2 regions of the Lactococcus sp. bn62 genome follow, and region 2 is predicted to be linked to the other one. Evidence: predicted binding sites of a transcription regulator. Region 2 holds the regulator's gene; the other holds the start of a gene.
What was found. The regulator HrcA, encoded in region 2, represses chaperone genes, less so after heat shock. The targets are predictions, from matches to a motif close to TTAGCACTCNNNNNNNNNGAGTGCTAA.

Region 1 (9,097 bases), 220 kb from region 2:
TTGTTTATGCACTGCAGCTTAATCAATATTTAAGTAAAGATGAAATTTTAACGGATTATCTCAATGTCTCACCATTTGGGCGAAATAATCAAGGGAAAAATATTGCGGGTGTCCAAGCCGCTGCCCAAGGGATTTTTGGTAAGTCTGCTAAAGATTTAACCGTGCCAGAAGCAGCTTTTATTGCTGGATTACCACAAAGTCCAATTGTTTACTCTCCTTATAATGTGGATGGTTCGCTCAAATCAAAAGAGCTACTCTCTTATGGCTTAGCTCGTCAACAAAATGTCCTGTTTAACATGTATCGTGCAGGATATTTGACTCAAAAAGATTACGAAAAATATAGTGCTGTGGATATCTCGCAAGCATTTCTGCCTTCACAACCACAAGATTCTGTAGCACATGGTTATCTTTATAATGTTGTGTACAGTGAAGCCCTTAATCACGTCTATGATTATCTGATTAAGAGGGACAAGGTTTCGGCAACAGAACAAGGAAATGATAGCACCAAGCAAAAATATCGTGAATTAGCCGCGCAAGCCTTACAAACTGGTGGTTATACTATCACAACAACAATTAATCGTGGTGTGTATGATGCCATGCAAAATGCTGTAGCGCAGTACGGCGGTATTTTACAGGACGGTACAGGTGAAGTTCAAGCCGGAAATGTACTCATGGATAATAAAACAGGAGCAGTACTTGGCTTTATTGGTGGTTTAGACTATGCAACCAATCAAAACAATCATGCCTTTGATACGAAGCGTAGTCCAGGTTCTTCGATTAAACCAATCTTAGCTTATGCACCAGCAATTGATTTGGGATTGATTGGGTCAGCAAGTATGCTGAGTAACTATCCAACAAGTTTCTCTGACGGTACTCCAATCTTGCACGTTGGCGAAACAGGAACCGGAATGGTAAGTCTTAATGAAGCTTTAGGCGTGTCATGGAATATCCCTGCGCATTGGACCTATCAAGCCATTCTTGATTCTGGCAATAGCGTGGAAACTTACATGAAGAAGATGGGCTATTATGTGCCAGACTACAGTGTGGAATCTCTTCCACTCGGTGGTGGTATTGAGCCAACTGTGGTGCAACATACCAATGGCTACCAAGCCTTAGCTAATGGCGGGGTTTATGAGCCACACTATGTTGTCCAAAGCATAAAAGACGACTCCGGTAAAGATATCTACGAACATAAGAGTCAAGCAGAGAGAGTCTTTTCACAAGCAACATCAACAATTACTGAGGATCTTTTACGTAATGTTTTGACCTATGATGTCAGTCGTCGTACAACAAACTTTTTACAAGATTTACAAGCCATTAATCCAACGCTTGCAAGTAGCGTGGATTGGACAGGCAAGACAGGTACTTCCAATGATTATGTAGACGGTTGGCTCATGCTTTCAACGCCCAAAGTATCCCTTGGAGGTTGGATTGGTCATGATAATAATACGCCGATGGGCAGCAAGACAGCTGCGGTCAATAATGGTACATATATGGCAAACTTGGTCAATGCAATTGCAGCAGCGGATCCAAATGTGTTTGGTCCTGGTGAAAAGTTCCCAGAACCAAGTAAAGATCCAGATGTAATTCAGAGCACTGTTCTTAAGTCGACCGGTCAAAAACCAGGCACTGTAACCGGAGGGAATCTTAAAAATGTTAAAGTCTCCGGTGAAACAACCACAAGTTATTGGGCTAAAAACGGAGCACCTGTGACACAATTCAAGTTTGGAATTGGTGGTACAGAGGCGAATTATAATGACGCGTGGAACAGAATTTTAGGAACTAGAAAATAGTAAAAAAGAGAGGGTATTCGCTCTCTTTTTTTGCTCTGAGGTAGTTTCTGGGTGAGAGAACTATGTTATAATAAGGACATGAAGAAGCGCCTCTATAAAAACTATATTGACACACCTATTGGTCAAATGATAAGTATCAGTGATGCGCAGTTTCTTCATCGCTTAGGCTTTACAGAGCATAAGAATTTACAGGCGAAGATTGCAAGATTGAATGCTATTATATTGGAACATCCAACTCCGATTTCATGTCAACTTGAAGAAGAGTTGCAAGAGTATTTTGCAAGAAAAAGAAAAAGTTTTAAATTCCCTTTAGCTGTGCAAGGTACAGAGTTTCAGCAAAAAGTCTGGAAAAAAGTTGAAGATATTCCGTTTGGGCAAACAAGAACCTATAAAGAAATCGCACAAGGACTCGCGCATCCGCAAGCCAGTATTGCAGTAGGGGCAGCAAATGCAGCCAACCCCTTTGCAATCGTGATTCCATGTCATCGATTGAAAAAAAGCTCCGGGCAGCTGGCAGGTTATGCTGGAGGACTATGGCGTAAAGAATGGCTGTTGGATTTTGAGGAGAATAATACCTATGTTGAATGAGAATATTTCACTCTCTGTAGAGCGCAATGCTAAGGGGGAGATTACCCAGGTTTTTTTCGATGACCAACATGAAAAGACGACTTACGAAGCACTTAATAAGAACCAGAACTTTATATTGACCACAGGAACAGCATTTCAACGAGCTGTTTGGTTAGAACTTCCCAAAATTCCAGCGGGAACGACTATAAGTTATCAGGAAATGGCTGCGCGTGTCGGAAGTCCTAAAGCACAACAAGCTGTGGGGCAGGCATTAGCACGTAATCCTTTGCCTGTCATTTTACCATGTCATCGTGTCACGCGTAAAGATGGCAGCTTGGGCGGTTTTATGGGTCAAGAAGCAGCAGTAGATATTAAGCAAAAGATACTCAACTATGAAAAAAAGCTTGACATATAGTCAAAGCTTTTTAGCTTTAATCAGCTTTTCTCACGCTTTTAGGTATATAAGGTTGAGGTTTTTCTGAGTTTTTATAATGAAGATAAGTTGGATAAGTGAGGCAGATGACTGAAAGCCCCCAAAGTAAGCCGCCTAAAGTATCCGAAGGATAATGTACCCCAAGAAGTACACGTGAAAACATTGTTAAAAAAATTAACCCCACAGCGACAAAACCAACTAATGTTTTGCTCCATACAGAAGAGAGATAGTGTAAGAGGATAAAAAAGAGACAGCCAAAGAGTACTACAGCAAAAGTTGTATGTCCACTGGCAAAACTTTTTCCTGGCTCATCTGTAAAGGCGGCAACACGATGAATGTCAGGGCGATCACGGCCGATAACTAATTTAATCAAGGTATTTCCCCCCACAGCAATTCCGGCTACAAGAGCTAACCATATTGCTGAAACCTTATCTTTGATAAAAATAATAGCAGCAATAACAAGACCAATTATAGCGCCCATTGTGTCGCCTAGAAATTTAGCAATTACACTTGAAATTTGAACCAAAAATTCATTGTTTTGAAGATGCCAAGCAACTGTCTGTAAATGCGAATCAATGCTTGGAATAGGTGCGTGTGTATAAGAAAGTTTTACAATGGCAGTCAGTGTGATAAAACTTACCAGAGTAAGTAAACCAGTAGTATAGTATAGTTTTTTATTCATAAATTTCCCTAAAATTCATATTTGGTGCTTTATGATTTTACTTTTTCTTTCTGAAATAAAACTGAATGACTAAAAAAAGAGGCTCAGGACCCCTTTTTTTAACTTTTTTATTAGTAGTTTTTAATAGCTGCTACTTTTTCTTGGTTTAGACTCGTAACGATAGCCCGGATAAAGTTTTGCGCTTCTGTGAAATCATCCATGTTGAAGATGGTTTGGTGACTATGGATATAACGGGCACACACACCAATAGTTGTTGAAGGTACGCCTTCGTTTTGCAAGTGTGCTGCACCAGCATCAGTTCCACCTTTTGAGATATAAGCTTGTGTTTTGATACCATTAACTTCTGCTGTATTGAGGAGGAAGTCCTTCATACCAGGCAGCATGATATGACCTGGGTCGTAATAACGAAGAAGCGAGCCTTCGCCAAGACGACCATTGTCGTTTCCAAAAGTATCCGTTGCAGGAGAGCAGTCAACAGCAAAGAAAACTTCAGGTTTAAATTTAGTTGTTGAAACATGGGCACCGCGAAGGCCAACTTCTTCCTGAACATTTGCACCGATAATCAAGGTTACTGGCAATTCTTTGTCTTTAAGGTAGTCCAGAAGTTCTAAGACCATAAGACACCCGTAGCGATTATCCCAAGCTTTACTGATGACATTTTTACCATTAGCAGTTAAAATTGTTTCAGATTCAGGAACGATGACGTCACCTTGACGAATCCCAAATTCTAAAACTTCTTCTTTGCTCATAAAACCACCGTCAAAGATGATATCTTCCACTTGTGGCATAGCAGGTGCGCCCGCTGCTCCACGTAAAAGATGTGGTGGTAGGCCACCAGTCACAACAGGTATTTTTTTACCATCACGTGTGAATAGCGTAAAGCGTTGTGCACTAACAACTAAAGGATTCCAACCACCCAGAGTGACTACACGTAAAGTACCATCTGCCTTAATTGACGACACCATGAAGCCGACTTCATCCATGTGAGCTGCAACCATAACACGAGGCGCATTTTCTGTTTTACTTTCTTTAGTGACAAAGATTCCGCCCAGACCATCAGTTTCAGGTGTGTAGCCGAGGTCCACCATACGGGCACGAAGATAGTCACGCATTGGTGCTTCGTAACCACTTGTTGCTTGAATTTCAGTTATTTCTTTAATTTTGTTAAATAGAGTCATCTCGTCTCCTTTGATTTTTTATACTCCCTTATTGTAGCATTTAAAAGCCGTATATAATAGTATTGTCCTAATGCTATTTAATAACTATAATTTTTAAAGACGGATAAGTTTTAGGGGATTTATAGAAAAGCGGAACTGATCTGAGGGGAAACAGTAATTATAAGTACTAATATACTCAAATTTATGTTAAAATTTTTTATATGAAAAAATATTTGAAAGTTGGTTTAGGGCTGCTGGCTGGTGTAGCAGGTGCGCGAGTGCTCTATCAGAGTTATAAGCACGTTGAAGAAAATTTGCGGGCAGAGGTTATTCAAGCAGTACGTGAAGCTTTTGCTGACCAAGATATTCAAACAGTATGGATCTTTGAGGAGGCAGATCGCGGAGCTATTTATAAAGGTGGCGTGATTGTTGGAGCAAACCAAAACATCAATTTTGAAATTGATGGAGAAACCTTAGAAATTACAGAATTAGGAGAGGAGTATTTATGATTATTCCAAAAAATTATGAGGAACTAGCTGAAATTGTAAAATCAGAAGGTAAACATGTCTTGTTTTTCACTGCAGGATGGTGCCCAGACTGTACTTTTATCAAACCAAAAATGCCAGAATTAGAAGCTGAATTTTCAGACTTTAACTTTGTAGAAGTTGACCGTGACGAATTCATGGACTTGGCTATTGAATGGGGAATCATGGGTATTCCTAGCTTTGTGACACTTGAAAATGGTAAAGAAACAGGACGCTTAGTGAATAAGCTACGTAAAACTAAAGAAGAAGTTAGTGAATTTTTGAAGGGTGTAGATAAATAAAATGATTGCAACGTATAATAAAAATGTTGGTGATGTCCTCATGCTGATTGTGGCAAACAATGAGGGAGCAGAAGTAACTTACGAACGTAAGGCGGATGTTGCGCGTATCTTCCGTGAAGATACAGGACAAACAGTGGGCTGGAACATTTTCGATATAAAAAAAGACTGGCCAGATTTGGCTCAAGGACAGAATGATTTATCTGAGCATCAAGTAACGGAACTTAATGTAAAACTTAAGGCAGCTGGCTTTGACGAGCAACTTACATATGATGGCCAACCTAAATTTGTAGTCGCTGAGATTTTAACGATGGAGGATCATGCAGACAGCGATCATTTACATGTGTGCCAAGTAGAAGTTGGTCTAGATGCACCAGTTCAAATCGTTTGTGGTGCTCCTAATGCCGTTGTTGGTATGAAAACAGTAGCGGCTTTACCTGGTGCAATGATGCCTTCTGGTTCTTTAATCTGGCCAGGCGCTTTGCGTGGCGTACCTTCTTATGGTATGCTGTGCTCGGCACGAGAGCTTGACTTACCAAATGCACCACAAGTTCGTGGTATTATCGAATTGAATACAGATTTAGAAGCTGGATCAGCTTTTGATGCAACAAGCATGTGGCAAGCCTAAATATAAAATAATAAAGACCTTAGTGAAAGCTGAGGTCTTTTTTCGTACAAAAAGTAAGGAGGTGTCAAAATGAATAAAACGTTACTTGTTGGCCGACTCGTTGCAGATCCAGAACTCACTAAAACATCTAATGGGAAAAGCCTATTGAGGATAAATCTCGCTGTCAAACGACGCTATAAAAATGCTTCAGGTGAAAAAGATACAGACTTTGTCGCTTTGGTCTTTTGGGAGAAACAGGCGGAACACTGTACATCCTATGCTAAAAAAGGCGCCCTACTTGCTGTGGAAGGGGAGATACGAACCAGGAATTATGTGGACAAGCAGGAACAAAAGCGCTATGTAACAGAAGTGTTGGTAAAAACTTTTGACCTTTTGGAAAGTCGCGCGACAGTTGCCATGCGACAAGATTCTATAGAAAATAGTGCTCTTAATTTAAAAGAAGATGAATTACCGTTTTAAATTGAAAAAAGCGTTTTCTTTTGATAGGATGAGAACAGGAAAGTGAGGAGGGAAAAATGGTAAAGGCAAAAACGAAAAAAGAGTTGATTTCCTTTTCAGAAGAAAACTGGAAAAAGCTGTGTCATTTGGTTGACACACTACCTTTAGAAGCACAAACGGCAACTTTTGCCTTTGGCCAAGAGAAGGGAAAAGAGACACATTGGGGGCGAGATAAGAATATCCGTGATGTGTATGCCCATCTTTATGAGTGGCAAGTACTTTTACAAAATTTTGTAAAAAGTAATATTTCAGGAAACTTTCAAAGCTTTTTACCCACACCCTATACTTGGAAAAACTATGCGACAATGAATCAAGAAATCTGGGAAAAGCATCAAGCTACTCCTTATGAAGAAATAAAGGAAAAACTTGCTACAAGCCACCTAAGAACTATCCAGTTATTGCAACATTTTTCAGATGAAGAGCTTTATACGAAGCAATATTATCCTTGGACTGCGACAACATCCTTAGCGCAGTATTTTCAGTCATCATTGGCTTCACATTACGAGTGGGCCTTGAAGAAACTCAGGCTTCATAAGAAAACGATTTAAAAAAATAAAAAAAGAAGTTTTTTTCTTGACTAATTTTGACCTTCGCGGTAAAATAAGATATATAAATTAGCACTCCAACTTAAAGAGTGCTAAAATAACATAAATGGAGGAATAACATGTTGAAACCCTTAGCGGATCGCGTTGTATTGCGTATAAAAGAGGAAGAAGAAAAATCTTTAGGTGGGATCGTCTTGGCCTCAGCAGCACAAGAGAAACCACAAGTTGCAGAAGTTGTGGCAGTAGGCCCAGGTAAAACAACTCCTCATGGTACAGTTATTACACCAACAGTGCAAGTTGGTGATGCAGTTCTCTTTGAAAAGTTTGCCGGTACAAATGTAAAATTTGAAGGCGAAGATTTCTTGATTATCAAAGAATCTGAAATTCTTGCGATTGTTTAAGGAAAATAAAGACAGGAGATAATAAAAAAATGGCAAAAGATATTAAATTTTCATCAGATGCTCGTTCAGCAATGGTTCGTGGTATTGATATTTTAGCAGATACAGTAAAAACAACACTTGGTCCTAAAGGTCGCAATGTTGTTCTGGAAAAATCATATGGTAGTCCACTTATCACGAATGATGGTGTAACCATCGCAAAAGAAATTGAATTAGAAGATCACTTTGAAAATATGGGGGCAAAATTAGTCAGTGAAGTGGCCTCAAAAACAAATGATGTTGCGGGTGATGGTACTACAACAGCGACTGTTTTAACACAAGCGATTGTTCGTGAAGGTTTGAAGAACGTAACTGCTGGAGCTAATCCAGTGGGCATTCGTCGTGGTATTGAGTTAGCAACTGAAACAGCAGTAAAAGCACTCAAGGAATTATCTATTCCAGTATCTGGTAAAGAAGCTATTGCACAAGTTGCCTCTGTTTCTTCTCGTTCAGAAAAGGTTGGAGAGTATATCTCAAATGCCATGGAAAAAGTTGGTAACGATGGTGTTATTACTATTGAAGAATCAAAAGGTATGCAAACTGAACTTGAAGTTGTAGAAGGTATGCAGTTTGACCGTGGTTACTTGTCACAATATATGGTGACAGACAATGAAAAAATGGTGGCCAACCTTGATAACCCATATATCTTGATCACAGATAAGAAGATTTCAAATATTCAAGAAATTTTACCATTACTTGAACAAATCTTGAAAACAAATCGTCCTTTACTTATTGTGGCAGATGATGTTGATGGTGAAGCATTACCAACCCTCGTGTTGAACAAAATCCGTGGTACTTTCAATGTTGTAGCGGTTAAGGCTCCAGGCTTTGGCGACCGCCGCAAGGCCCAACTTGAAGACTTAGCAATCCTCACAGGCGGTACAGTAATTACGGAAGAGCTTGGTTTAGAACTTAAAGATGCAAGCTTAGATGCACTTGGTCAAGCCAATAAAGTAACTGTTGATAAAGAACATACGACAATCGTTGAAGGTGCCGGTTCAGCAGATGCTATTGCTACTCGTGTAGCAACAATTAAAGCTCAAGTTGAACAAACTACTTCAGAATTTGATCGTGAAAAACTTCAAGAACGTTTAGCTAAACTTTCTGGTGGAGTCGCTGTGATTAAAGTCGGCGCCGCTACAGAAACTGAACTTAAAGCGCAAAAACTTTTGATTGAAGACGCACTTAATGCAACACGCGCAGCCGTTGAAGAAGGTATCGTTGCTGGTGGAGGTACTGCCCTTGTTACAGTTATCTCTGCCCTCGACAGTCTTGAAGAAGAAGGGGACGTGCAAACAGGTATCACAATTGTACGTCGCGCATTAGAAGAACCAGTACGTCAAATCGCGGCTAATGCAGGTTACGAAGGTTCAATCATTATTGATAAACTTAAATCAGCAGAAAAAGGTATTGGTTTCAATGCCGCAACTGGTGAATGGGTTGAAATGATTGAGACAGGTATTGTGGATCCGGCTAAAGTAACACGTTCAGCCCTCCAAAATGCGGCCTCAGTAGCAGGACTTATCTTGACGAC
Region 2 (21,179 bases):
TGCTTCTGATTTAGCTTTGATATCGGCAATATCTTCACCTTCAAGAGCTTTCTTCAACTCTTCTTTAGCATCTTCTGCTTTTTTAACTTCTGCTTCGTCAACTTTACCTTCAAGTTCTTTGATTGTTTTTTCAGTTTGGAAAACAAGAGCATCCGCTTCGTTACGTGTGTCTACTTCTTCTTTACGTTTTGCGTCAGCATCAGCATTTGCTTCAGCATCTTTCATCATTTTATCGATTTCTTCGTCAGAAAGACCTGAGTTAGATTTGATAACGATTGTTTGTTCTTTTTGCGTACCCAAATCTTTTGCTTTAACAGATACGATACCGTTTTTGTCGATGTCGAATGTGACTTCGATTTGTGGCACACCACGTGGTGCGGCAGGGATATCTGTCAATTGGAAGCGACCCAATGATTTGTTATCTGCTGCCATTGGACGTTCACCTTGAAGGACGTGGATATCTACTGCTGGTTGGTTATCTGCTGCAGTTGAGAAGACTTGTGATTTAGATGTTGGAATTGTTGTATTACGTTCGATAAGTTTTGTAAATACAGAACCCATTGTTTCAATACCAAGTGAAAGTGGAGTTACGTCAAGAAGGACAACGTCTTTAACGTCACCAGTGATGACACCACCTTGGATTGCTGCACCCATAGCAACAACTTCGTCTGGGTTAACAGATTTGTTTGGTGTTTTACCTGTTTCTTTTTGAACAAGATCAACAACTGCTGGGATACGAGTTGAACCACCAACAAGAAGAACTTCATCGATATCAGAAGTTGAAAGACCAGCATCAGAAAGGGCTTGACGTACAGGTTCGCGTGTTGCTTCAACCAATGAAGCAGTCAATTCGTCAAATTTAGCACGTGTAAGTGTCATTTCCAAGTGAAGTGGGCCAGCAGCGCCAGCTGTGATGAACGGCAATGAAATTTGAGTAGAAGTTACACCTGAAAGGTCTTTTTTCGCTTTTTCAGCTGCATCTTTCAAACGTTGAAGGGCCATTTTATCTTGTGAAAGGTCAATGCCGTTTTCTTTCTTGAATTCTGCGACCATGTAATCAATGATAGCTTGGTCAAAGTCATCACCACCAAGTTTGTTGTTACCTGCTGTTGACAATACATCGAAGACACCATCACCTAGTTCAAGGATTGAAACGTCAAATGTACCACCACCAAGGTCAAAGACAAGAATTTTTTCATCTTTGTCTTGTTTGTCCATACCGTAAGCAAGAGCTGCTGCTGTTGGTTCGTTAACGATACGTTCTACTTCAAGACCAGCGATTTTACCAGCATCTTTTGTTGCTTGACGTTGTGCATCGTTGAAGTATGCTGGGACTGTAATAACTGCTTTTTCAACTTTTTCGCCCAAGTATGCTTCAGCTGTTGCTTTCAAGTTTTGAAGAATCATTGCTGAAATTTCTTGAGGTGTGTACTCTTTACCACCGGCAGAAACTTTTTCACTTGTACCCATTTTAGATTTGATTGAGATGATTGTATCTGGGTTTGTTACGGCTTGGCGTTTTGCAGCATCACCAACTTGAATTTCACCATTTTTAAAAGCGACAACAGATGGTGTTGTACGATTTCCTTCTGGATTTGGAATAATTTTTGCTTCAGTTCCTTCGAGAACTGCTACTGCTGAGTTTGTTGTACCAAGGTCAATACCAATAATTTTAGACATATGCTTTACCTCTTTTTTTATTTTATTGTTTTTATCTATTCTTATAGTTTAAGGACATTTCGGTCACTTCTTGTTTCTTATTGTGCAACAACGACCATTGCTGGACGAAGGATACGATCATGGATTTGGTAGCCTTTTTGGAAGACTTGAACGACATGATCTGCAGGATGCTCATCATCAGCTGGGACAGTTTGCACAGCCATATGGAAGTTTGGATCAAAGGCTCCGTCTGCTTTGACTTCTGTAACGCCTTCTTCTTTAAGTGCGTTGATCAAGCTTTCTCGCGTCATTTCTAAACCTTTTTTGACATCTTCTGTTAATCCTTCAACAGCAAGTGCACGCTCCAAGTTATCTAAGCTTGGCAAAATCTTTTTCGCCAAATCTTGTGAGCGATATTTCAAGATACTAGAACGTTCTTCGTTGGCACGGCGTTGAATATTTTGGATTTCTGCGCTAATACGGAGAAATTTATTTTCCCATTCTTCAGCCTTTGCTACAGCTGCATCAAGCTCAGAAACTTCTTCTTCGACGATATCTTCAAGTGCTTCTTCAGTAAGCTCTTCGACAACTTCTTCTTCCTGATCTTTTTTCTTTAATTCTTCTTTATTTTCTTCAGCCATATTGTTTCCTTTTCTTTTAAATAATTTCATATATTAACTTATCTCATAATGGTTACCATCAAGGTAACGATAATAGTCCATGAGTTTCATACTTAAGACTTTCGCAAGTAAGTCCAGTGTACTCAAGGTTTTCTGATAATCTTGTTCTACAGGACCAATGACTGTCAGCGTTCCTAAACCACGATATGGAATAACAAACTTTTGACTGATCAACGTTAGGTTAGCAAAATAAGACATATTGTCAATGACAACCGAACGCATCTCATCTGTACTTGTTAATTCTCGTATTTCTTGAGCCATACGTGTATCATCGCTTAAAATTTTATAAAGCTCAGAAAGATTGTCTGTGGCAAAATCAAAGACATATTCACGTCCGCTACTTGTCAAATGTTCTGTGAACAAATCTGCAAAGACGGATTCAAAGAGCTCCAAGACATCACCAGTTGTTTTAAAGTAACGCTGTACTATCTGTGGGATATCCGTCCTCAACGCATAATGCACATCAAGAACTTTCTTACCCACTAAACGTTCTTTAATCAACCGTGTAAAGACTTGCAAGTCATGTTCACTCATACTTTTGGGGAGTACAAACTGATTTGTCCGAAGTTCGCCTGTCGCTAAGGTCATCACTGTCAACATCGAGTGATTATCTAAAGTGACAAGTTCAAAGGACTGTAAGACTTGCTCTTTCTGAGGAACATTAAGTACGAAAGAAGTTAAGCCGGTCAATCTTGAGAGAACTTCACTTGCTCTTTCAAATAAATCCGATAAGCGATAAAACTCACCATCAAAGGATTTCATAATTTGAAAAAGATCATTTTGTGTAAATTCTTCCAAGCGCAATACATTTTCTACAAAGTATTTGTAACCTGAAATACTAGGAACACGCCCACTTGATGTATGTTCTTTTTGAATGAGTCCAAGATTTTCCAAGGCTTTCATATCATTTCTGATTGTCGCACTTGATGCTTTAATCTGTTCCAATAAAGCTTTAGAACCAACGGGCGTGTGCTCTTTAGCGTAAAGTGAGACAATCAAATCCAAAATCTGTTGTTGCCGTTCTGTAATCATCTTTGTCTCCTTTCTTCGCTTTTAGCACTTACCACCCTCAAGTGCTAACAATATTATTATAACCCTTATCTCCTATCTTGTCAAGCAAAAAAACCAAAAATTAGCACTCTTTTTTATAGAGTGCTAATTTTTGTTTTTTTAAATAAATCCTACTTCTTTAGCAATGAAACGGATGCTAAAGAGACTAACAAGCATGACAGCTAGTGGAAATAATAGCGCTAGATTTTGCTGATGCATGAGATATTGATAGCCCCAATCAACAATTACCAGCACAGCCGCTATCTCTAAAATCCATAATCCCACATTGAAAAAGCGGAGTATGAGTAAGATGAGAAGGAAAACCAAGAGTATTTCTATTATATTTTGCCATTGGGCTACTGGAGCCAGAGTTTTATTGATAAATCCCGTTATTGTGCGGCTTGTATTTTGAAAAACCGTCGTAAAGGTATTGGGTGATGCTAAAAGCCGTTGTGCAATAATCATTAAAGTATAGAGAAATAAGGCAATATTAGCATATAAAATCAAGTAGGCTTTATTCAACATTGTTGTGTGACTCCTTTTAACGCCCTTTATTTTACTGGGGCAATAACTTCAAATATTCTTCAAGTGTAAGGTTGTGTTTTGTCATATATTTGGCATTATCCACACCTACATAACGAAAATGCCAATCCTCATAATCCACACCAGTGGATGCTTTTCCGCCTTCCGGGAAACGTAGTACAAAACCGTACTCAGGTGCAATTTTCTTCACTTGTGCGACTACATCTTCAGGGCTTTGGTTCAAAGCATCTACTGTCGACATATCAACAGCTAAGCCTGTTTGGTGCTCTGAGCTACCTGCAGGCTGTGAATAAGTCTTAACATTAGTTTCAGCTTGCTCACGAGATATAGGTTGCCCTGTGTTATTGACTGATCCTGCAGCACCAACCATTTCATTTTCCACATAAGTATTGAAGAGTTGTTCTTGATAAGCCACTGAGCGATATGCCGAAATCAAGTGTTCTGAGGGATCAATAGCTTGCGCTGCTGCTAAAAATTTTACAAGAGCATCTGCGATACGTTGATCAACCTGCACAGTGCCAACAGTTGTAAGCTCTGGGGAGAGTTCCTCTTTTGGATTTTCCCTGTTTACCAGAACAAGATTCCAGTCAGAACGATGAGCTTCCGGTAAATCAGTTGCCTTACTTTCAGCTGGCGAACTTGAAGGTGAAGTTTGTCTTGGCTCAGCCGTTTTTTTCGTGACTTGTGTCTTGAGTTTACTTACAGCAAATACACATAGTCCAATGAAGACCAAGAGAATAATGAAACTTCCAATTACTCTACTTTTTTTGAGTTTTCTTTTTTTAGTTCTTCTTTGCATTTTTTATGATTTCTGCTCCAAGTTTGCGATACTCCATTGATCCGATATCTCCTACTTCAAATTTTCCATTTTCAAAAGTCAGATGTGTCACGGAACCATTATCCAAATTATGCGGACGTTCTTTATCTGGACGAAGCATTTTGATATAGCTTGCAATCGTCATCCCATGACTAACTATGACGATATTTTTCGCTCCCGCTGCTTCTGCTTCAGTTGCCATATCAGAAAAGCCATTCATAATACGTCCAGAGAGTTCTTCCCAAGTTTCCGCCCATCCTGCAGTATCGACTTCATAAATAGCACGCGCTAGTTCTTCATCTGAAGGGAACTTCCCTGTCTCTTGCATACCTTTTTCAGCAAAGATAATAGGAAGAACCCCATCAAAGAGTTCGCCATCATATCCCCCATCAAAAGAACCAAAACACCATTCACGAATACGCTTGTCCATCTTATAAGGAATATCTTTATTCTCGGAGTATTCCAAGATAAAGCCCATCGTTTGTATTGTTCTGCCAGAGTCAGAAGAATAAGCTCGATCAAACTTCAACCCTTTAGCTTTGAAGCCTAGCCCTAGTTCCATAGCACCACGTTCACCTTCAGCAGTGAGCGGTGTGTCCGACCAACCTTGGGCTCTGCCGATTGTATTAAACATTGTTTTTCCGTGTCTTACTAAATAAACCTCAACCATGAACTCACCTTATCTTCTATTATATATCTTTAATTATACTTTATTTCAAAGCAATTGAACAGAGAAAAAAACCTCTTCTTATATAAGAGATTTTCTATCTATAGGCTATTTTTAGCTAAATTTTTTGATTTTTTCTTGAATCTCACGTGCTGAGTCTTTCAATTTATCCGCTTCTTCTTTGCTGATGCTTTCGATAAATCCAGGATAAGCTTGTGCACCATCGCGTCCAACAAGTGCTGGCGTTGACAAATACGCATCAAGTTCAGCATCGTAATGCGAGCAGACCACAACTGCTTTGGCATCAGATAAAATGAGATTCATTAGACTCACTGAAGCTGCAGCAATAGCAAAGTTCGTATAGCCCTTTCCTTCATATACGACAAAACCGCCATGGCGTGCTGAATCTTCGATTTTTTCAAGGTCAAAATTGTTTGTCACTGCTGTTTTTTTAAATGGTACGCCACCAATATTTACTGTTGACCACGCTGCAAATTGTGAATCACCATGTTCACCAAGCATATAGCCGCTCACACTTCTCGCATCTACACCTGCTTCTTCAGCAATATAACGGTGCAAACGAGCCGAATCTAAATATGTTCCTGTTCCAAAAACTTGGTTTTTGGGAAGGTTAAGAGCTTGTGAATAAAGCTGTGCAATCACGTCATTAGGGTTGGTTACGATTAAGAAAACACCATTAAAGCCTGAAGCATTAATTTCATCTGCCACTGCTTTGACCATGGGTGTATTAATTTTCAACTCTTGGAAACGATCTTGGGCATCAAGAGCTTTGATATGGCCCAAAGCAGAAATAACGACTTCTGCATCAGAAAGGTCTGGATAATCGCCTACAGTAATCTTTGTATGACTATTGAGTAGGCTAGCTGCATCAAGCATGTCAAAAGCTTCCGCTTTAGATTTTGCAGTATTTTTATCAATAAGGACTAATTCATCAACATAGCCTGCTTGAACAATCATTTGAGCAATCATTGCTCCGACATTCCCTAACCCAATTATACCTACTTTACGCATCTGAATCTCCTTTAAATTTTAGAGGATTTCTCCTCATTGTTTGTTTCATTGTATCAAAAAAAATCCCTTTTTTCAGAGATTTTTTCTTTTATTTACCAAAGATTTGTTTTAGCCAACTGGCTTTCTTGAGGATTCCGAGAAGGAGTACAGAGGTCCCTATTCCTGTAACTACTCCTCCTGTCCCAGCTGCATGCACAGCTATGGCATGTTTACGCGTTACAGCATCCTTATCCGCATCATCAAGTGAATTGATAGAGGTATGTTGTGACATCAGTGGGATATTTGCTTCCCCCCAGGTATAAAGAAGTTCTCCTTTGGTAGAAACTTGAGTAGTTGTATTCTTATTTTCTATTTCTTGTGGCTTTATAGTTTCTGCTGGGGTAACTTCTGTTGTATCCTTTTTATCTTGATTATGTGCTTCCAGATTTTTAAGAGGTTGATCTCTTTCTGTATCCGACTCCGGGTTCTGTACCTCTACTTTTTCTGGTGTTGTGAGTGAAATTGAAGGTAAACTATTATCCGGCTGCTCTGGTACAATTGGAGGTGCTGTAGGTGTAATCGGCACAGGTTCGCCTACAGGTACCAAAGGAAGAGTATTATCCGGAATTATGGGGACTGTTGGTGTGATAGGAACAGGTTCACCTATGGTTACTGGCGGAAGTGTAATATCTGGTGTTTCTGGAACGATCGGAGGCATTGTCGGCGTAATAGGCTGAGGGTTTTCAGGTGTTGTCGATCCACCGCCTGTATTTGCTTCCTCGGTTAACGAATTATTGGCACTTTTGTCCTGCAGTTCTTCGGCTTGGACACGTGAAACTGATGCAGAATAAGCTTGGCTCGGGTTCAGAATGATTGTTTGCCCTAATACTATGGTGGTTGCTAAAATTATACAATATCTTTTCTTTCTCATTCGCTTTTTGCCTCCTTTCTCATTATTTCTACTATACACCTTGTTTGAACGTATGCTGGGTTGCTATCGCTTCTTGCGCTCGACGGATACTTGGCTCAGCCATTAAACTTTGCTCAACACGAGAATTTTTTATTTCTAGCTCTAATAGTTCAACTGCTTCATGCAAAGTTTGAACATCTTCTACACTTAAGACCTCAATAATATAGTTCAAGCTCTTGACATTCAGATACTTTTCAGGGAGTTCAGTACTTATTAATGTCTCAGATCCCAACAATTCCTCTAGACTATCAATCAGACATTGACTTTTTTGATTGTATTTAGGAAAAAGTTGCTTAACAAGAGCTTTTCGCCCAATGGGAAGTGTATTACTTCCAAATATCTTTTTGAAAATATCATTTAGAAAAATTCCCAGAGCCCATAAGGCAAAGCTCAACATAAACGTGATTAAGAAGGTTTCTAAAGCGGAACGATCCAGTTGCCCATGACCATGTATAAAAGAAAAATCGTTTATAATATAAAAAGCTAAGATAAGGACAGGAAAGCTGAACGCAAGTAAAGCCGAGCGGTAATTAATTTTGTACTGAATTTCTTGACGAAATTCGATCTTTATAACTTCAAGTTGATGGAGTTTGTCTTCTATTGTTTCGACTATTTCCATCAGTTCTTGGCAATGATCCAATGCCACACTTTCCTCCTTTCCCATAATTCCCTCTCTCTTCTCAATACTACATTTCTAAATTGTTCCAAAAATCCATCATCCGTAACTATTTATTCATCAAACAGTAAAAAAGACTTATTATTTACATTTTAACATTTTAATTTGCTGTTTTTTGTTACATTTATATTAAATAACAAAAAAACATCCTAAGGATGTTTTTTATTCTTTTATTAATTGTGTTTCGATACATTCAATCGGTTAATCGCGCGATGAAGTGCAACTTCGGCACGTTTAGCTTCATCAGTCTTATGTGCCGCTTTAGCTTCTTCAAGCTCTTTTTCAGCACGAAGTTTTGCACGTTCGGCACGTGGAACATCGATATCACGATTACGCTCAGCAGAGTCTGCGATCACTGTAATCATACTATCCTTCACTTCAATAATACCGCCATTAACAGCAATATAATCAACGTGCTTCACATCATCAGGACGGCGCACCTTAAGTTCACTGATTTGTAAACCAGCGATTGTGGAAATCATGTTGGGTAAAATCCCCATATCTCCACCAATCGTATGCGCAAGAATGTAGGTTGCATGGTGATCATAAACGACACCCGCAGGAGTGATGACTTGAATAGCCATGACATTTTCACTCATTTCAGCAACCTCCTATCTTAATAACCCATTTTTTTAGCTTTTTCAAGAACGTCTTCGATTGGACCTACACCACGGAAAGCATCTTCTGGGATTGAATCGTATTTACCGTCAAGAATCGCTTTGAAATCTTCAACAGTTTTTTCAATTGGTACATATGATCCTGGTACACCAGTAAATGTTTCGGCAACGTTAAAGTTTTGTGAGAGGAAGAATTGGATACGACGTGCACGGTTAACCAATACTTTTTCATCATCAGACAATTCATCCATACCAAGAATAGCAATGATATCTTGTAATTCTTTATAACGTTGGAGCACACGTTGTACTTCCATAGCTACTGCATAGTGTTCTTCACCAACAATTTCAGGTGTAAGCGCACGTGATGAAGAAGCCAATGGATCAACGGCTGGGTAGATACCCATTTGTGTCAAACGACGTTCCAAGTTTGTTGTTGCATCCAAGTGAGCGAAGGCTGTTGCTGGCGCAGGGTCAGTATAGTCATCGGCTGGGACATAAATCGCTTGGATAGAAGTTACAGAACCTTGTTTTGTTGAAGTGATACGTTCTTGAAGTTGACCCATTTCGGTTGCAAGCGTAGGTTGGTAACCAACGGCTGATGGCATACGTCCTAAGAGGGCAGATACTTCTGAACCGGCTTGGGTGAAACGGAAGATATTATCAATGAAAAGTAAAACGTCTTGTTTTTCTACATCACGGAAATATTCAGCAATTGTCAAACCAGTAAGAGCAACACGCATACGTGCTCCAGGTGGCTCATTCATTTGACCGAAGACCATGGCTGTTTTTTCAATAACGCCTGATTCTTTCATTTCCCAGTAAAGGTCATTTCCTTCACGAGTACGTTCCCCAACACCAGTAAATACGGAAATACCACCGTGTTCTTGGGCAATGTTGTGAATCAATTCTTGGATAAGAACGGTTTTACCAACTCCGGCACCCCCGAACAAGCCAATCTTACCACCTTTAAGGTATGGGGCAAGTAAGTCAATAACTTTAATCCCTGTAACAAGAATTTCATTTGCTGTTGAAAGTTCATCAAAAGATGGCGCTTTTTTATGGATAGGACTGCGTTCTGCATTTTCAGCAAACGCTTCGCCACCATCGATAGCATCTCCAAGTACATTGAAGACACGTCCAAGTGTTTCTTGACCGACAGGTACGCTGATTGCTTTACCTGTATCGAGAACTTCAAGTCCACGTGTTAAGCCATCAGTTGATTCCATAGCGATGGTACGTACGGCACCATCACCAAGTTCCAACGCCACTTCAAGGACGATTTTAGTTTTAACGCCGTCTACATCTTTATAAACGATGAGTGCGTTATTAATCTCAGGAAGAGTCGCGCCTGACGCAAATTCAACGTCGACAACGGGACCAATGACCTGAGTAATTTTACCAGAACTCAATATTTTTCCTCCTAGTTTATTTTTCTGTCTTTAATTCTTTAAGAAAGGTTACCACATGCTTAAAGCGCTGAGGCTCCTGCAACAATTTCCGTAATTTCTTGTGTAATTGCTGCTTGACGCGCGCGGTTATATTGTATTGTCAGATCGTTAATCACTGTTTTAGCATTATCTGTAGCTGTACGCATTGCGGACATACCAGCAGCATGTTCAGCTGTTTTAGCATCAACAATCGCACCATAGATCATGCTTTCAGCATATTGAGGTAAAAGTTGATTTAAAATAGCTTCGCGGCTTGGTTCCAGTTCGAAACTCACCAATGATACTGGTGCTTCATCTTCTGGTTCCTCTGATTCATCAAATGTAATCGGAAGCATTTTTTGCATGCGTGCTTCACTTGTCAATGAATTGATATGGTGATTGTAGCAAACATAGAGTTGATCAAACTCTTCATTTTGATAGCGAGATACAGCTTGACGTACAATTTCACGAACTTCTTCAAAACTTGGTTGGTCAGTCAAACCACGTAATTCGTAAGATAATTCTACGTTACGAGAGCGGAAAAAATCTGCTCCTGTCCCACCTAAAGCAAGAATACAATATTCTTCTGGTCCCTGGTGTTTTTCACGTAATTTATTCATGACTGACTTCAAGATATTAGAGTTGTAACCTCCTACAAGGCCACGATCCGAAGTGATAACTAAATATCCTGTTTTCTTAACGGGACGTTTAGTCATCATCGGATTTTTAGAAGGGCCACGATCTGCAGCAACCAAGTCGGTTGTCACTTGACGCACCTTATCTGCATAAACCTGATAAGTTTTCGCAATCTTTTCTGATTTTTGCAATTTCGCTGCAGATACCATTTGCATGGCACCAGTGATATGACTTGTTTTTTCGGTTGAAGCAATTTTTGATTTAATTTCGCTAAGTGAAGCGCCCATAATGAACCTCCTTATTTAACGTAATTTGTAGTTTTCTTGAAGGCTTTGATTGCATCGTCAAGTTTTGCTTCATCTGGCAAATCTTTAGTATCTGTGATGACTTGTAAAAGTTCAGCATAGTTGACATCGAAGAAATCAAACATTTTTTCTTCAAAATCGAGAATATCTTCTACGGGAACATCATCAAGATGGCCATGTGTCAATGCATAAAGAATAAGAACTTGTTTTTCAACAGCCAATGGTTTGTGTAACGGCTGTTTCAAGACTTCAACTGTACGACGACCACGGTTCAATTTAGCTTGTGTTGCTTCATCAAGGTCAGAACCGAATTGTGTAAATGCTTCAAGTTCACGGAATGATGCCAAGTCCAAACGGAGTGTTCCGGCAACTTTTTTCATTGCCTTGATTTGAGCGGCACCACCAACACGTGATACAGAAGATCCGGCATCGATGGCTGGACGAATACCTGAATAGAAAAGGTCGTTTTCGAGGAAGATTTGTCCATCTGTGATTGAGATAACGTTTGTAGCGATGTAGGCAGAGATATCTCCGGCTTGTGTCTCAATGAAAGGCAAGGCTGTCATTGAACCACCACCTAAGTCATCGCTCAATTGTGCCGCACGTTCCAAAAGACGTGAGTGGAGGTAGAATACATCCCCTGGGTAAGCTTCACGACCTGGTGGACGACGGAGCAAGAGTGAAAGTTCACGGTAAGCCACGGCTTGTTTAGATAAATCATCATAAACAACCAGAACGTGTTTACCATTGTACATGAATTCCTCACCCATAGCTGCACCCGCATAAGGTGCAATATAAAGTAATGGTGAAGGTTGTGATGCTGAAGCTGTTACAACGATTGTATAATCCATTGCTCCAAGTTTACGGAGTGCTTCAACTTGTGTACGAACTGTCGATTCTTTTTGACCAATGGCAACGTAAATACAGATAATGTCTTTACCTTTTTGGTTAAGAATTGCATCGATAGCTACAGATGTTTTACCTGTTTGACGGTCACCGATGATCAACTCACGTTGACCACGACCGATTGGTACAAGTGCATCAATAGCTTTAAGTCCAGTTTGGAGTGGTTCTGAAACAGATTTACGTTGCATAACACCTGAAGCTGGAGCCTCAACAGGACGTGTTTTACCTGTATTGATATCGCCTAAGCCATCAACGGGTTGTCCAAGTGCATTTACAACACGGCCGATGAGTTCTTCACCGACTTGAATTTCCATGATTTTACCTGTACGTTTTACTGTATCTCCTTCGCGGATGCTAAGGAAATCACCAAGTACGATAATACCAACGTCTGTACTGTCTAAGTTTTGCGCCATACCATATACGCCGTTGTCAAACTCGACAAGCTCACCGCTCATCGCATTTTCAAGGCCGTAAGCACGGGCGATACCGTCACCAACATAAGTGACGACACCAGTTTCAGCAACTTCAAAATCTGGTGTAAAATTTTCAATTTGTTGTTTAATCAGTGAGCTGATTTCATTCGCTTTGATTGCCAAATGTATTTTGCTCCTTTCTGAGTTTTCATGTTAAATGGCTGAGAATTTTTTCTCAAAGGAGATTCTTAGAGAATCTCTTTGGCAATTTTTGCCAATTGTGATTTGACAGAAGCATCAATGATTTTTCCACGTGAATTTACAATAAATCCACCGACAATCTTTTCATCTACTGTGTTCACGATTGTTACTTCGTTCAAATCAAATTTCGATTTAGCGAGAGCAACAAATTTTTCGATTTGTGTTTCGGTTAATTTCACGCTTGAAATGACCTCTACATCAGCAATTCTAAACATATCATCTGCTGTATTTTTAATTTCAGCAAGAATTTCTGCTAAATCAGCTAATCGTCCGTTTGCACGAACAGTATCAAGGAAATTTTTCATCAGTGGTGATGAATTTTCTTTGATACTGTCAATAACTTCTGATTTTGCTGCTGTAGAATATACTTCCGTTCCGAAGAAAGAAGCAAGATCATCTTCTTTAAAAAGTTGTGTCAGTTCGTTAACCTCAGAAAGAATAACTTCTAATTGAGATTGTTCCTCTGCAACTTCAAGCAAGGCTTTACTGTATTTTTGAGAATTGACTGTTGTCATTTTCAACCAACCCCCTATTCGCCAAGCTTAGCAATATAGCTGTCAATAAGTTCTGATTGTGCTTGTGAATCCAAAGATTGACCGATGAGTTTTTCAGCAATTTGTACTGAAATATCAGCAACATCCCCTTTAACTGAACTGAGCGCTTCTTTGCGTTCTTGTTCAATATCTTCTTGGGCACGTTTTTTCACATTCGCAGCTTCTTCATTGGCTGTTGCCAAGATATTTGCACGATTTTGTTTAGCTGTATCATTGGCAGTTTGGATAATGTTGGCAGCTTCTTCTTTAGAACCTGCAAGTTCATTTTCACGTTGCGCTAATAATGTTTCTGCTTCTTTTTTTGACAGTTCTGCAGTTGTAATATCGTTGTTGATTTTATTTGCACGTTCTTCAAAGATACCTGTAATAGCACCCCACGCAAATTTACGAACCAAGATCAGCAAGATGATGAATGCACCGCTGACAACGATAATATTACCAAGAACTGTATTCGGAGCAGTTTCTAATAATGTAGTAAGCATTTCTACTCCTTTCCTAGTGTTCTGCTAAAATTTTGTGGCTAATGTAAAGATTTGTCAAAAGAACAAATACATAAGCCTGAAGAGATGAAATAAAGATTGAGAATGCTATCCAAGCCATTGCTAAAATCCATGTCACAGGAAGAATAAACCAACCAGAATCGATCATTCCAGCAATAATCCCTAGAAGAACTTCTCCGGCAAAGATATTACCGTAAAGACGAAGTCCCATAGAAAGGGCATTTGTAAACTCTTCCATGATAGTCATCGGAAGCATTGCTTTAGGTTCTTTCCAAAAGGCATTTTTAATATAGCCTTTAAAGCCAAACTGTTTCACACCAAGGGTATTGGCGAGTACAATGACTAAGACTGCTAAAGTCAAGTCAACTGTTGAGTTTGCTGTTGGAGAGCGCCATAAGCTGATGTCACCCGGTGCAGTGATTTTAGTAACTAGCCCAATAATATTCGAAATCAAAAGGAAAGAAAAGAGTGTAAAACTCATGAGGGCATACTTTGGTGACTCTTTAGCACCTAGATTTTCACGTCCGATGCCGTTAATAAAGTCAACTACCCACTCAAGGACGTTTTGCTTACCTGTAGGCTTCAGTTGCATATTGCGACTTGCCCAATAAATCAGACCAAAGACAATTAAAACGGTCAAAGCTGTCATATATAGAATGACACCGTCAAAAGTTACTGGTCCAACATTAAAAGTCCATGTTGATTCCATAGCTAATCTTCCTTTCTAAATAATTGTTGAGTATAAAAGTTAAATCAACGATTTTTAGAACAAGAAAGCCATAGCTAAGGCGATGAAGAATGTACCTTCGGCAAAGGCAACACCAAGGAACATACTTCCGCGGAGTTTGCCTTCCATTTCTGGTTGGCGTGCAACAGCATTAATAAATGCTGAAACAATAAGTCCATCACCGATAGCGGCACCAAGTGCACTAATACCAATAGCTACTGCTTTAAGAGCTTCAATTGAGATTGTTGTCATTTAATGACCTCTTTCTATGTGCGATTTTTCGCAAATTTTTATTACTATGAAATTATAGTCCTATTCAATCCGTTTGTCAAAACTTAACCTAAGATTATCAAACATTTTTCTATAAATCGTTCGGCCTTTTTTGAGCAAACGTTTTCTTTAGGATTTATTTAAGTTTCAAGGTTTTATATTTTTATTTTAAGCTGTTTAACTTAGACGTTCTTCTTCCTTATAATCAATAGGAAGCCATTTTAAAACGGTCTCGATTTGTTTGGTCCAATAGTACCATTCATGTGTACCCGGCGATTTTTCATAACGAAGGTCAAAGCCTTTTTCCTCAAGAAGTTGAGCCGCTCTATTATTTCCAGAGATAAGATAATCTTGTTCCCCACACCAACTGTAAAGCTTGGGCTTTTCACCTTCATGATGTTCTGCAAGATAGAGAATGCTGTTTTCACTATCATTAAAGTGATCAAGGTCACCAAAAATTCCGGTCCAATAAGCTTCATTCTCAGCACTTTGTTCTTTTAGGTCAGTCATATCTAACGCTCCTGATAAACTTGCTGCATAACTGAAGTTTTTCGTAGCCAAAGCCAGCTTGAATGCGCCATAACCTCCCATCGACAAACCTGCGATAAAATTCTTTTCTCTCTTGCTGCTCAAGTTAGGAAAGAAATTATGTACCACTTGTGGCAATTCCTTTGCAATTGCATCAAAATATCTCATACCATAATTAGTATTAGTATAGAAGCCCAAATCAGTTGAAGGCATGACAATGGCAAGTTGAGAATGACGAATCAAACGATCAATCCCCGTTCTTATAAGCCATGAATCTTCATTTCCAGACATCCCATGCAATAGATAAAGCACTGGAATATCTTTTCCATCTTTTACACCTGTTTTACTAGCTTCTGGATAAATCACATTAAACTTACGATTCATCCCCAGTACTTCGGAGTAATATTCAATATTTATAATAGCCATTTTTCCTCCCATCCCGTTTACTTTTATGATTCAAGTAAACGTTTCCTACTATTATAACATAAGAATTATTACATATCGCCTTATTCTCATTGCTATTCAATCAAAAAGCAACGCTGTTTTGTCATATAGTATGTAACATTTTTTGTACCCAAACTTACTTTACTGTTTGAATTTGCCAAGTGCCTTTTTTATAAAGGAAACGGATTGCTCCTTGCTGGTCTGTCCGATAAATTTTTATTCCTCGTGCAGTTAATTGGTGAAGCGTTTCTTGACTCGGATGTTTATATCGATTATTCTTTCCAGCAGAAATAAGAGCAACCTTAGGCTTAATCGCTTCTAAAAAACCTTCCTTTGTAGAAGTCTTACTGCCATGATGTCCAACTTTTAGGATATCAACCTCTAAATGTGGATATTCTTTCTGGAGTTTAACCTCTCCCTCTTCTTCTAAGTCACCTGTAAAAAGAAATTTCTTCCCATAAAATTCACCAAACGTTACTAAAGAATTATCATTATCGCTTTTTCCTTCACCTCCTGTCGTTAGAAACCGGAGATAACTGTTAAATATGGGGAGCTTGTCTCCCTCTTGCACAATGTGAATCTGACTTTTTAAGATGCTTAGTTTTTTAACAAAATTTTTCTTCTCTAATGCACTAGCTGAGACATAAATATTTTTTATTGGTACTTTCTGAGCTACACTCTCCAAGTCACCAATATGATCCTCATCTGGATGTGTCACAATCAGAACATCTACTTTGCTCACTCCACTCGCTCTCAGATAAGGTAGAAGTGTACTTTCAGCATTGCTCTTATAAATTCCCTCCTTCCACTGCTCATCAGCTCTTATTTTTAATCTACCGCCAGTATCAATTAAGATATTTTGACTGTTCCACCTGTCTTGCAAGAGAATACTGTCTCCTTGGCCCACATCTACCATTGTAATGCTTGGGTGTTTAGGATTCTTAACAAGGAAAAAAAGAAAGAAAAGAACAATTATTACAACTAAGTTCCAGTTTCTTTTTCTGTAAAAATCGAGTGCAAGTCCACTTAGCATAAAAAGCAAAAGTAAAAAAATAAGATTTGGTTTGCCAAATACAATCGGTTTATCAAATAAACTGCCAACCAGTCTTACTATTGATTCTAAAATAATAAAAAAAGGATTAAGTAATGTAAGATCAATGCCGACTAAAGAAAGGAGAAAGACAAAAAGTAAACCTGGCAAAAGTAAAAAATCAAAAATCAGACTAAATAATAAAGTCAATATAATCGATAATGGTTGGAAAGAATGGAAGTGAAAAATCAAAAGCGGAAGTACCCCAACAGCTAGAACAGTAGAATCAAGTAATGCTCTTTTTAATCCTTTTAGTTCATTGAATTTTTGTGAAAAAAATGTGATTAAGAAAGAATAGAGCATCGTCAGTTGTCCTCCTGTTGTCAGTAGGAAATATGGACTGAATATCATTAAAAGAAGAAAAGTGATAGAAAATCTATCGCTTGAATTTTTAATAGGTATATTTTTTTGAAGAAGCGCACGTAAGATTGAGAGAGATAAGCCAGTAAGAAAAGCATAAAATATCGAAAAGGGAATTTGGATAAAATAGACCAACTTTCTTGATAAACCTAGCCTTAATAAAATATTTCGAAGAAGTTCAATAAAAAAATTCACCTGCATCCCTGACAGGGCAAATAAATGGATAATACCGAGGCTAGTATAAAGCTCCCCCATTTCTTCAAAGTCTTTATCCAACCAACCAAAAAGAAGCCCTGTCATATAGGACGACATGGGAGAAGGAAAATGTTCTTGTGTCCAAAGAATGGCTTTTCGGCGTACCAGCCGTAAATCAAAGTCATGTTTTTCTTCAAATCCTTCAATTTTTTCTATTTTAAGAAGTCGGTAAATACCTTGCGTTCTTAAATACTTTCTGTAATCAAAACTTGAAAAGTTTCTTTGCTCTTCTGGGATATCTAAAGTGCCTTCAATGTAAAAAATCCCCTTTATCCTAAGATTTTTAAAGTATTCTTTTTCTTTTTCCGAAGTCAATGTGTAAAAAGCTTGAAAATCTCTTCCGTTCACTTCTCCCCTGAAACTGAGCCTATTTCCATTCACTTGAAGAGTATCCATATAAGGGGTAATCTTCGAAATTTTTTCTGGTTGTTGTATTTCTTGTACTTCTGTCTCTTTTTTTACCATGAGTAAGAAGAAACTAAAGCACAGTAAAAGAGCTAACAAACTATAGTATTGACGATAAAAAGCGATGAAGAGACTAAACAAACTAAGAATAAGTAAAGGCCATGAAAAACTGAAAATAAGAAAATAAACAAAAACTAAGAGATAGACTAAATAGATAAGCGTAAATTTTTGTTTCATCTAACTGCCAGAGCCTTTCTTAGTCTACAGTGATTGCTTCTTTTAACTTTTCTAATGTTTTAGGACCAAAGCCACTTACCTTGGTCAATTCTTCCACTGACTCAAAAGAACTATTTTCAGAACGGTAATCCAGAATATCTTGCGCTTTTTTTGCTCCTACACCACTAAGCTGCTGCAATTCAGTTAAATCAGCTGTATTAATATTAATTTTAGTTTTTTCAGCTGTTTTACTGGTATTATCTTTGGTTTCTAACAAGTGATTTGTATCTGTTTCTCCTCTCACTGGAACATAGACCTCTGCTTCATCTTGTAATTTTTTTGCCAGATTTATTCCCTTCCTTTCTGCTTCTTCTGTAAAGCCCCCAGCACTTGCTACTGCATCAGATACACGCTTTTTGGAGGATAACTTGTAGATGCCTGGCTTTTTGACAGCACCTTTGACATCAACGACGATTTCATTCTCATCTTCGTCTTTTTCTATTTTTTTCTTTCCTGTAGCTTCTTTTTCCTTGCTCAGCTCCGCCCATTCGGAATGCTTTTCTTCTTGCTTTGGGATATCTAAAACTTTTTTATTCCAATAAAAAGCCCCTAAAATAGTTACTGCCAAAACAATTCCAACAACGATTTTCCAATTTTCTTTTACATATTCTGATATTTTTTTCATAGTTCTAAATACGAAAAAACATGCAGTTTTTCACTACATGTTTTTATAAAAATTTTTTTAAATTCCAAAACTCACGATAATCAGACCTACAACTACTAAAACAGCAAGAAAACCAGCATTTACTAAGGCAAAGTATTTTACAAATCCTGCCGTTTCACCACGTGCTTGAACGCGAATGATTTTATAGGCAATCAACGTTGCCATTGAAGCTACCATCGTCCCTATACCACCAATATCTGCTCCGATAACGACAGAAACGGCATGAGGAGTAAAAGGTGATATAAGAATTGGTGCTGCGATATTAGAGATAATCTGGCTCATAAAGACTGTGCCTAAGAAGGACATCTGTGGGCCAACAAAGGTATTGCTAATAAAGTCCGTAAGTACTTGAATATTTGCGATATTTCCTACAATCAAGAAGAAGAAAACAAAGGTAAGAAGTAAATGGTAATCAACACCCTTAAAAAGTTCGGGACGATAGAAAAGAACAATTACAGCAACAATAGCTACAGCAAGATAAAAGTTAACATAACCAAATACAGCTGCGGCCATTAAAATCATTAAAGCAATAAAGATTGAGGTTTCTAATCGATTGAACTTGTTTACTTTTGTTTCAATGACTAAGGGTTCGTTGTCAATAAATTGACAAGCCAAGTTCAAGAGCAGAAAGCCTGCGAGCCATAGTAAGCCTGTTCCTTTAAAAAATTCTAAATTTGTCAATGACTGCCCCAAATGATGTGCTGGGTTTTGATAAAAAGAATATAAATAAAGATTGTGAGGATTACCTTGCGGTAAAAGACTTGAGCCTGTATGACAAGCAGGTACAATCATCGCGGCTCCAATGTAAACAGACTTACGATTTTTTATTTCTCGAGTAATCGTCAAGTAGAGCGGTAAAATCGTCAATATGGTAAGATCATTAGTAAAAAATACGGCAAAAAAGAAGGCCAGCATTGTGGTGAATCGTACAAGCTGACGCGTTGTTTTACTTCTTTTAACCAATGTTTGGCCCATATAGGACAAAATACCAGTAGATCGAAAACCAGCAATAACTAACATTAAACCAAAAACTGTTACAATGACTTTGTTATCAAAAAATTCAGTCTGTATTCCACCCATACTCACTGAAATAACGGCGATAATAAACGATACAAGAAAGACCTTATCAACAATAAAAAACTGGGTCAACTTTTTGAAAGCATTGTCTGGCTTTCTTGTGATTTGCTGTTCCATGTTTTCTCCTTAAAAAACTGATTAATTGCACTCCTACAATTATACAACTTTTTTCCATGAAATTACGAAAAAGATTATAAAAAAACGGATTTTTTTTAGAAGAAAAAATACAGCAAGGATTATCGGTTCTAAAAAAGTTGCTTTAAATAAATAAAAAGTACTGTTTACAGTACTTTTGTCGTCCAAGATTCACAATTCCAAGTCTCAGTTGCAACATCTTGGTAGAATTCTGGTTCATGTGAAATTAAAAGAATTGTTCCCTTATATTCTTGTAAGGCACGTTTGAGTTCATCCTTGGCATCCACATCCAAATGATTGGTTGGCTCATCAAGGACAAGAACGTTACTTTCAGCATTCATTAATTTACACAAGCGAACTTTAGCTTTTTCACCACCACTTAAAACCGCAACTTTACTTTCAATATGTTTTTTTGTTAAGCCACAACGTGCCAACGCAGCCCGAACTTCCGCTTGGTTCATTGCCGGAAAAGTATCCCAAATCTCTTCTAAACATGTTTTCCCATTATCACTTTTCACTTCTTGTTCAAAATAACCAATTTCTAATTTTTCACCACGTTGAACTTCTCCGTCAATGGCTTGTATTTCTCCCAAAATGCTACGCAAGAGAGTTGTTTTACCAATCCCGTTTGCCCCTGTAAAAACTATCTTCTGGCCGCGTTCAGCCCGTAAGTTGAGTGGGCGTGACAAAGGCTCTGTATATCCAATAACTAAATCTTTAGTCTCAAAAATAAGTTTACTTGAAGTTGCACCTTTTTTGAAATCAAATTGGGGTTTTGGTCGCTCTGCACTTAATTCAATCATGTCCATTTTATCTAGTTTTTTCTGACGGGACATTGCCATATTTCTTGTCGCTACACGTGCTTTATTTCGTGCAACAAAATCCTTAAGATCTGCAATTTCTGATTGCTGGCGTTTATATGCTGCCAATTCTTGTTTTTTCTTCATTTCATAGACAGACTGGAAGGCTTCGTAATTGCCAACATAACGATCTAAGGAACCATTTTCCATATGGTAAATGATGTTAATAACAGAACTTAAGAAAGGAATGTCATGCGAGATCAAGATAAAGGCATTTTCGTAATCTAAGAGATACTGCTTAAGCCATGCAATATGCTCTTCATCCAAATAGTTTGTTGGCTCATCCAACATCAGGATTTCGGGTTTCGTCAGCAAGAGTTTTGCCAAAAGAACCTTGGTACGTTGGCCACCAGACAGATCTTCAACATCTCGCTCAAAGCCGATTTCATGAAGACC

Region 1: a site for HrcA is predicted at 7,196-7,222, ahead of groES (co-chaperone GroES). Genes of this name have one in related genera too.

What each region holds. Positions count from the first base shown of each region.
Region 1 covers NZ_CP120417.1:353,556-362,652, forward strand. Annotated here, with positions in the region: gene P3G65_RS01955 (transglycosylase domain-containing protein) at 1-1,793, shown strand, start outside; gene P3G65_RS01960 (methylated-DNA--[protein]-cysteine S-methyltransferase) at 1,872-2,381, shown strand; gene P3G65_RS01965 (methylated-DNA--[protein]-cysteine S-methyltransferase) at 2,371-2,775, shown strand; gene P3G65_RS01970 (phosphatase PAP2 family protein) at 2,792-3,475, opposite strand; gene pepA (glutamyl aminopeptidase) at 3,586-4,653, opposite strand; gene P3G65_RS01980 (hypothetical protein) at 4,854-5,141, shown strand; gene P3G65_RS01985 (thioredoxin family protein) at 5,138-5,458, shown strand; gene ytpR (YtpR family tRNA-binding protein) at 5,460-6,083, shown strand; gene P3G65_RS01995 (single-stranded DNA-binding protein) at 6,153-6,542, shown strand; gene P3G65_RS02000 (ClbS/DfsB family four-helix bundle protein) at 6,599-7,129, shown strand; gene groES (co-chaperone GroES) at 7,246-7,527, shown strand; gene groL (chaperonin GroEL) at 7,557-9,097, shown strand, end outside.
Region 2 covers NZ_CP120417.1:567,832-589,010, reverse strand. Annotated here, with positions in the region: gene dnaK (molecular chaperone DnaK) at 1-1,680, opposite strand, end outside; gene grpE (nucleotide exchange factor GrpE) at 1,758-2,330, opposite strand; gene hrcA (heat-inducible transcriptional repressor HrcA) at 2,334-3,371, opposite strand; gene P3G65_RS03255 (hypothetical protein) at 3,510-3,914, opposite strand; gene P3G65_RS03250 (M15 family metallopeptidase) at 3,946-4,731, opposite strand; gene P3G65_RS03245 (histidine phosphatase family protein) at 4,715-5,419, opposite strand; gene P3G65_RS03240 (saccharopine dehydrogenase NADP-binding domain-containing protein) at 5,531-6,448, opposite strand; gene P3G65_RS03235 (hypothetical protein) at 6,537-7,358, opposite strand; gene P3G65_RS03230 (hypothetical protein) at 7,390-8,061, opposite strand; gene P3G65_RS03225 (F0F1 ATP synthase subunit epsilon) at 8,247-8,672, opposite strand; gene atpD (F0F1 ATP synthase subunit beta) at 8,690-10,099, opposite strand; gene P3G65_RS03215 (F0F1 ATP synthase subunit gamma) at 10,159-11,040, opposite strand; gene atpA (F0F1 ATP synthase subunit alpha) at 11,052-12,560, opposite strand; gene P3G65_RS03205 (F0F1 ATP synthase subunit delta) at 12,626-13,153, opposite strand; gene atpF (F0F1 ATP synthase subunit B) at 13,168-13,674, opposite strand; gene atpB (F0F1 ATP synthase subunit A) at 13,688-14,401, opposite strand; gene P3G65_RS03190 (F0F1 ATP synthase subunit C) at 14,456-14,671, opposite strand; gene P3G65_RS03185 (alpha/beta hydrolase family protein) at 14,867-15,643, opposite strand; gene P3G65_RS03180 (DNA internalization-related competence protein ComEC/Rec2) at 15,798-18,008, opposite strand; gene P3G65_RS03175 (helix-hairpin-helix domain-containing protein) at 18,028-18,672, opposite strand; gene P3G65_RS03170 (SLC13 family permease) at 18,730-19,905, opposite strand; gene P3G65_RS03165 (ABC-F family ATP-binding cassette domain-containing protein) at 20,070-21,179, opposite strand, start outside.